Regions from separate parts of the Embleya sp. NPDC050154 genome, predicted to be linked through region 1. Evidence: riboswitches for the same ligand, from Rfam matches in the RefSeq annotation. Region 1 holds a riboswitch; the other holds the start of a gene.

The links. Region 1 has a riboswitch for thiamine pyrophosphate ahead of thiO (glycine oxidase ThiO). Riboswitches for the same ligand answer to the same signal wherever they lie in the genome.
Region 2: another riboswitch for thiamine pyrophosphate. It lies ahead of thiC (phosphomethylpyrimidine synthase ThiC); the one in region 1 lies ahead of thiO (glycine oxidase ThiO).

What each region holds. Positions count from the first base shown of each region.
Region 1 covers NZ_JBITJP010000005.1:327,991-331,311, forward strand. Annotated here, with positions in the region: gene ACIBSV_RS13440 (thiazole synthase) at 1-99, opposite strand, end outside; gene thiS (sulfur carrier protein ThiS) at 105-314, opposite strand; gene thiO (glycine oxidase ThiO) at 311-1,477, opposite strand; TPP riboswitch at 1,473-1,584, opposite strand; gene ACIBSV_RS13455 (NAD(P)/FAD-dependent oxidoreductase) at 1,699-2,883, shown strand; gene ACIBSV_RS13460 (Rv2175c family DNA-binding protein) at 2,972-3,321, shown strand, end outside.
Region 2 covers NZ_JBITJP010000014.1:234,875-238,195, forward strand. Annotated here, with positions in the region: gene tenA (thiaminase II) at 1-369, shown strand, start outside; gene ACIBSV_RS28355 (hypothetical protein) at 514-714, shown strand; TPP riboswitch at 767-875, shown strand; gene thiC (phosphomethylpyrimidine synthase ThiC) at 867-2,636, shown strand; gene ACIBSV_RS28365 (response regulator) at 2,685-3,321, opposite strand, start outside.

The sequences.
Region 1 (3,321 bases):
CGCCTGCTCCAGGATCTCCAGGCTCGGCGCGCCGCCGGTCCCGGTGATCAGCCGCGACGTGAAGGACTCGCCGCCGATCACCAGCTTGTCGTCGGCCATGCCGGTCATCCTCCCTGGACGGCGGTCAGCACCTCGACGCGGCTGCCCGCGTCGAGCACGGTCTCGGCCCACGCGCCGCGCGGCACCACGGACTCGTCCACCGCGACCGCGACACCCTTGGCGGCGGTGGTCAGCGTGGCCACGAGGTCGGCGACGGTGGTGCCGTCCGCGACGCGGCGCCGGTCGCCGTTGACAAAGACCTCGATGTCGTTCATGCCATCACCTCTCGGGCGGCGCTCGCGAAGCGGTCGGGCCCGAAGGGCGCGATGAGTTCGGGGGTGGTGCCGTGCGCGAGCGCCTCGGCCACGGTGTCGGCGGTGATCGGGGTGAGCAGGATGCCGTGCCGGTAGTGGCCGGTGGCCACCACCAGGCCGGCCAGCGCGGAACGACCCAGGATCGGCGCGTTGTCCGGGCTGCCGGGGCGCAGCCCGGCGAGCGTCTCCATCAAAGGCAGCTCGGTGATGCCGGGGACGAGTTCGTGCGCGTCGCGCAGGAGTTCGTACACGCCGCCGGCGGTGACCTCGGTGTCGTGCCCGAGTTCGTGCTCGGTCGCGCCGATCACCAGTTCGCCGTCCGCGCGCGGCACCAGGTACATGCTGCCGCCCTTGACCACGCCCCGGACGTTGCGGGACAGCAGCGGCAGCAGGGCCGGCGGCACCCGCAGGCGCAGGATCTCGCCCTTGACCGGGCGCACCGGCGGGACCGCCTCCGGCGGCAGGCCGGGGATCAGCGCCGAGCGGGCGCCCGCCGCGAGCAGCACCTGATCCGCGATCAGGTCGCGCCCGTCGGGCAACCGCACGCCGTACGCGCGCTCGTCGGCGACCAGGACGCGCTCGACGCGCTCGCGGACGAAGCCGACACCGGCCCGCGCGCAGGCCGCGAGCAGCGCCGCGACCAGCAGGCGGTTGTCGATCTGGTGGTCGTCCTCGACATGCAGGCCGCCGGTGATCGCCGGGGACAACATCGGTTCGAGCCGGCGGCACTCGCGGCTGGTCAGCCAGGACGAGTGCAGGCCCAGCCGCTGCTGGTGGGCGTGCAGGTCCTTGAGTACGGCCCGGTCGTCCGCGTCCAGCGCGACCGCGATCGTGCCGCACGCGCGGTAGCCCGAGGGCAGGCCCGCGGCCTCGGCCAGCTCGGCCGCGAACTCGGGGTAGCGCCGGGCCGATTCGATGCTCAGCCGGAGCAGGCTCTCCTCGCCGTACTGGAGTTCGGAGACGGGGGTGAGCATGCCGGCCGCGGCGTGCGAGGCGCCCGCGCCCGGGGTCGGGTCGACCACGGTGACGGCCAGTCCGTACCGGGTGCGCGCGCGCCACGCGACGGACAGCCCGGCGACGCCCGCGCCGACCACCACGACATCGGTGGTGGGGATGGTGGACATGGTGAGGGGAACTCCCTTCGCCGGTATGACCCGGATCAGGTTCGGACGGTCGGGGGCTCGCAGCCCCCCTCTCAGCCCGGTCTCACCGGGCTCCCGTGACCTCTCCACACTACGACACCGGTTTCGCGTGCCCCGGGGTGCCCGAGTGCGTCCGAGATGTCCTTGACTGAGTCAAGACCCTGCCCGCCGGTCGCGCCGGGGCGCGTCATAGGGTGCCCCGCATGGACAACGTGCTCGTCGTGGGTGCCGGCATGGCCGGCCTGCAAACCGTGGTGGCGCTGCGGGACCAGGGGTACGCCGGGCGCGTCACCCTGCTCGGCGCCGAGGCGCACGCGCCGTACGACCGGCCGCCGTTGTCGAAGGAGGTGCTCGCGGGCAAGACCGACGACACGTCCTTCGAGGCGGACTGGGCCGCGCTGGAGACCGAGGTGCTGTTCGGCCGGACCGCGACGGGACTGCGACCGGGCGCGGTGGACACCGACGCGGGACCGGTCGCCTTCGACCGCCTGGTGATCGCGACCGGCTCGCGCGTGCTCAACCTGCCCGGCGCGGGGGAGGTGCCCGGCGTGCACGTGCTGCGCACCATCGACGACGCCCGCGCGCTGCGCGCCGCACTGGTGCCCGGCGCGCACGTGGTGATCGTCGGCGCGGGCTGGATCGGCGCCGAGGTGGCCACCGCCGCGGCCGCCGCCGGCTGCCCGACCACCGTGGTCGAGGCCCTGCACACCCCGCTCGCCGGCCCCTTCCCCGACGCCATCGGCGAACGCTTCGTGCCGTGGTACGCCGAGGCCGGCGTGGAACTGCTGCTGGGCGCGCGGGTGGATCGCCTGGAGCCGGGCGCGGTACACCTGACCGACGGCCGCCGGCTGCGCGCGGACGCGATCGTGGTCGGCATCGGGGTGCGCCCGGCCACCGAGTGGCTGGCCGACTCCGGTGTGGCCGTCAACGACCGCGGCTTCGTCGAGGTGGACGACCACCTGGCCACCTCGGTGCCCGGGGTGTACGCGGTCGGCGACTGCGTGGACTTCCCGTCCGCCCGCTACGGCACCCGGATGAACGTCGAGCACTGGGACAACGCGCTCCAGGCACCGCGCGTGCTGGTGGCCAACCTGCTCGGCGGCGACCAGGCGTACGACCCGGTCCCGTATTTCTGGTCCGACCAGTTCGGTCGGATGGTCCAGTACGTCGGCCGGCACGGCGCGGGCGAGGAACTCGTCTTCCGCGGCGCGGGCCAGGACGGCAAGTGGGCCGCGGGCTGGTTCGCCGGCGACCGGCTGACGGCGCTGCTCGCCGTCGCCCGGCCGCGCGACCTGGCCCAGGGCCGCAAGCTCGTGCAACTGGGCACGCCGGTGGACCGGGAGCGGTTCGCCGACCCCGAGAACCCGCTCAAGTCGGTCGCGCGCTGACCGCGGTCGGGCCGCGCCGTGCCGCACCGGGCCGTACCGGGCCGGGCGCCGGCCGGCCGGCCCGGCCGCGGAACCTAAACTTGGCCGGGTGAGCGAGATCGACGCCAAAACAGAAGCCCTCGTCCCCGCCTGGGTGACACTCCCCGACATCGCCGAGATCCTCGGTGTGGACATCCTGAAGGTCCGGCAGCAACTCAAGGAGCGCAAGTTCCTGGCCGTGCGCCGCGGCGAGCACCGGGCCCTCCAGGTACCCGCCGACTTCTTCCAGGACGGCAACATCGTCAAGGGCCTGGTCGGCACGCTGACCCTGCTCGCGGACTCCGGGTTCACCGACGAGGAGGCGCTGGAGTGGTTGTTCACCGCGGACGACACGCTCCCGGGCACGCCGGTGCAGGCGCTCCAGGAGAACCGGATGACCGAGGTGCGTCGCCGCGCCCA
Region 2 (3,321 bases), on a different contig from region 1:
GCGACCGCGACCGAGCCGGTGTTGCCCAGCACCCGGGCCTACGTCAGCTACCTGCTCGCCACCGTGCACAACGGCTCGTTCGCCGAAGGTGTGGCCGCGGTGCTGCCCTGCTACTGGATCTACGCCCGCGTGGGCGACGCGCTGCTGGCCAAGGGCTCGCCCGACGAGCTGTACGGGCGGTGGATAGCCACCTACGGCGCCGAGGAGTTCCAGGAGACGGTGCGCGCGGTGCTCGATCTGGTGGACCGGATCGGCGAGGACCTCTCGGCGACCGAGCGGGCTCGGATGATCGAACACTTCACCACCACGGCCCGCTACGAGTGGATGTTCTGGGACGCCGCGTGGCGCGGCGAGCGCTGGCCGGTCTGAGCGGATCGGGCCGGTCGTCGCGACGCCCGGCCGGCCGGATTCGGTCCGGCCGGAACCGGTCCGCCCGGATACGACGTGTCCTTGCGGGGAATGTGGTCCCCGCACGCACGTCTCGCGTGGGATCGCGTGACTGGGGGTTGAACGATGGAGACATGGCCGCAGTGGGTGCGGGTCGGTGTGCCGGTGCTCGCGCTGGTGCTGCTGTGCTGGTTGCTGATCTGGCTGTTCTCGGCCTTCCTGATGCTCATCGTCAAGGGTGTCGTGGGGCTGCTCGTCACGGTCGGGATGGTCGTGCTCGCGCGTACCGCGGTGGTCGGCCGCGAACCGCGGGATCCGCTCGGCTGAAACCCGACGCTGGTCGTGCGACCGACGGTGTGTCAGGGTGGGGGCGCACCACACGGAGATACACGGGAGCTCGGGGCACCGGGCTGAGAGGGCGCTGAGGCCGCGCCGACCGCAGAACCTGACCGGGTAATGCCGGCGTAGGGAGCCTTTCCATGACCTCGCACGACACATCGCTGCCCGCTGTCCCGGTTGCCGACCCGGCCGCCGCGGACACGGTCACCAGCGGACCGATTTCCCCCGCCCACCACCGCGGCTACGTCCCCGGATCGCGCGAGGACCTGCGCGTTCCGGTACGCACGGTGCATCTGACCAACGGCGAGACGGTTCGCCTGTACGACACCTCGGGCCCGTACACCGACCCCGCCTTCGAGGTGGACGTGCGGCGCGGCCTGCCCGCGCTGCGGGAGGCCTGGATCGAGGAGCGCGGCGACACCGTCCGCTACGACGGGCGGATCGGCGCGCTCACCCCGGCCGGTTTCGCGGTGCCCGGCGCCGGGGCCCGGCCCAGGCGCGCGTCCGGGGCCGAGGCGGTGACCCAACTCGCCTACGCGCGGCGCGGACTGGTCACCCCGGAGATGGAGTTCGTGGCGATCCGCGAGGGCCTGACGCCCGAGCTGGTCCGGGACGAGATCGCCGCCGGTCGCGCGGTGCTGCCCGCGAACATCAACCACCCGGAGATCGAGCCGATGGTGATCGGCAAGAACTTCCTGGTCAAGGTCAACGCGAACATCGGCAACTCGGCGGTGACCTCCTCGATCGAGGAGGAGACCGACAAGCTGGTGTGGGCGATCCGGTGGGGCGCGGACACGGTGATGGACCTGTCCACCGGCAAGGACATCCACACCACGCGCGAGTGGATCGTGCGCAACTCGCCGGTCCCGATCGGCACGGTGCCGCTGTACCAGGCACTGGAGAAGGTGAACGGCAAGCCCGAGGAACTCACCTGGGAGCTCTACCGCGACACCGTGATCGAGCAGTGCGAGCAGGGCGTGGACTACATGACGGTGCATGCAGGCGTGCTGCTGCGCTACGTGCCGCTGACGGCCCGTCGCAAGACCGGGATCGTCTCGCGCGGCGGCTCGATCATGGCCGCGTGGTGCCTGGCGCACCACCGGGAGAACTTCCTCTACACGCACTTCGCCGAGCTGACCGAGATCCTGCGCGCGTACGACGTGACCTACTCGCTCGGCGACGGTCTGCGCCCGGGCTCCATCGCGGACGCCAACGACGCGGCGCAGTTCGCCGAGTTGGAGACGCTGGGCGAGTTGGGCCGGATCTCCCGTTCGATGGACGTCCAGGTGATGATCGAGGGCCCCGGCCATGTGCCGATGCACAAGATCAAGGAGAACGTCGACCTCCAGCAACGCATCTGCGACGAGGCGCCGTTCTACACACTCGGTCCGCTGACCACGGACGTCGCCCCCGGCTACGACCACATCACGTCGGCGATCGGCGCGGCGATGATCGGCATGTGGGGCACCGCGATGCTCTGCTACGTGACGCCGAAGGAGCACCTGGGCCTGCCGGACCGCGACGACGTCAAGGCGGGCGTGATCGCCTACCGGATCGCGGCGCACGCGGCGGACCTGGCCAAGGGGCACCCGGGTGCGCAGGCCTGGGACGACGCGCTCTCCGACGCCCGTTTCGAGTTCCGTTGGCAGGACCAGTTCGACCTGGCGATGGATCCGGACACCGCGCGCGCCTACCACGACGCGACGCTCCCGGCGGAGCCGGCCAAGACGGCCCACTTCTGCTCGATGTGCGGACCGAAGTTCTGTTCGATGCGGATCTCGCACGACATCCGCGCGGAGCACGGCGATGGTGCCGTCGCGTCGGAGGTGGACGCCGAGGCCGGGATGCGGGCCAAGTCGCAGGAGTTCGCCGCCTCGGGCAACCGCGTCTATCTGCCGTTGGCCGACTGACGCACGCGTCGGCGACGTCCCGGGAGCGGGCCGGCTTCCGGGGCGTCGTCAGGCCGGTCCGGGCCGGGCGCTCTCGCCGGCGACGATGACGCCGTGCTCGTAGGCGAAGACGACCGCCTGCGCGCGATCCCGCAGGCCCAGTTTGGCGAACATGCTGCCCACATGGCTCTTCACGGTCGCCTCGGTGACCACCAGACGGGCGGCGATCTCGCTGTTGGACAGGCCGCGGGCGACCAGGAACAGGGCTTCTCGTTCGCGCGGGGTCAGGCCCGCCAGGAGCGCGGGCGAGGAGCGGAGCGGTTCGGTGCGGGTGGCGAAGTTCTCGATCAGGCGGCGGGTGATCGAGGGCGAGAGCAACGCCTCCCCGTCGTGGACGACGCGGATGGCCTCCACGAGGCGGGCGCGCGAGGCGTCCTTGAGCAGAAACCCCGCGGCGCCGGCGCGCAACGCGCCGAAGACGTACTCGTCCAGGTCGAACGTGGTCAGGATCAGCACGCGCGGCGGTGGCGAGATGCCGGCGGCGTGCAGGCGGGCGGTGGCCTCGACGCCGTCCATCCGCGGCATCCGGATGTCCATGAGCACCACGTCCGGACGCAGGGCGCCCGCCAGTTCGATCGCCTCGTCGCCGTCCTCGGCCTCGCCGACCACGACGAGGTCGTCCTGCGTCTGCAGGAACAGGCGAAGG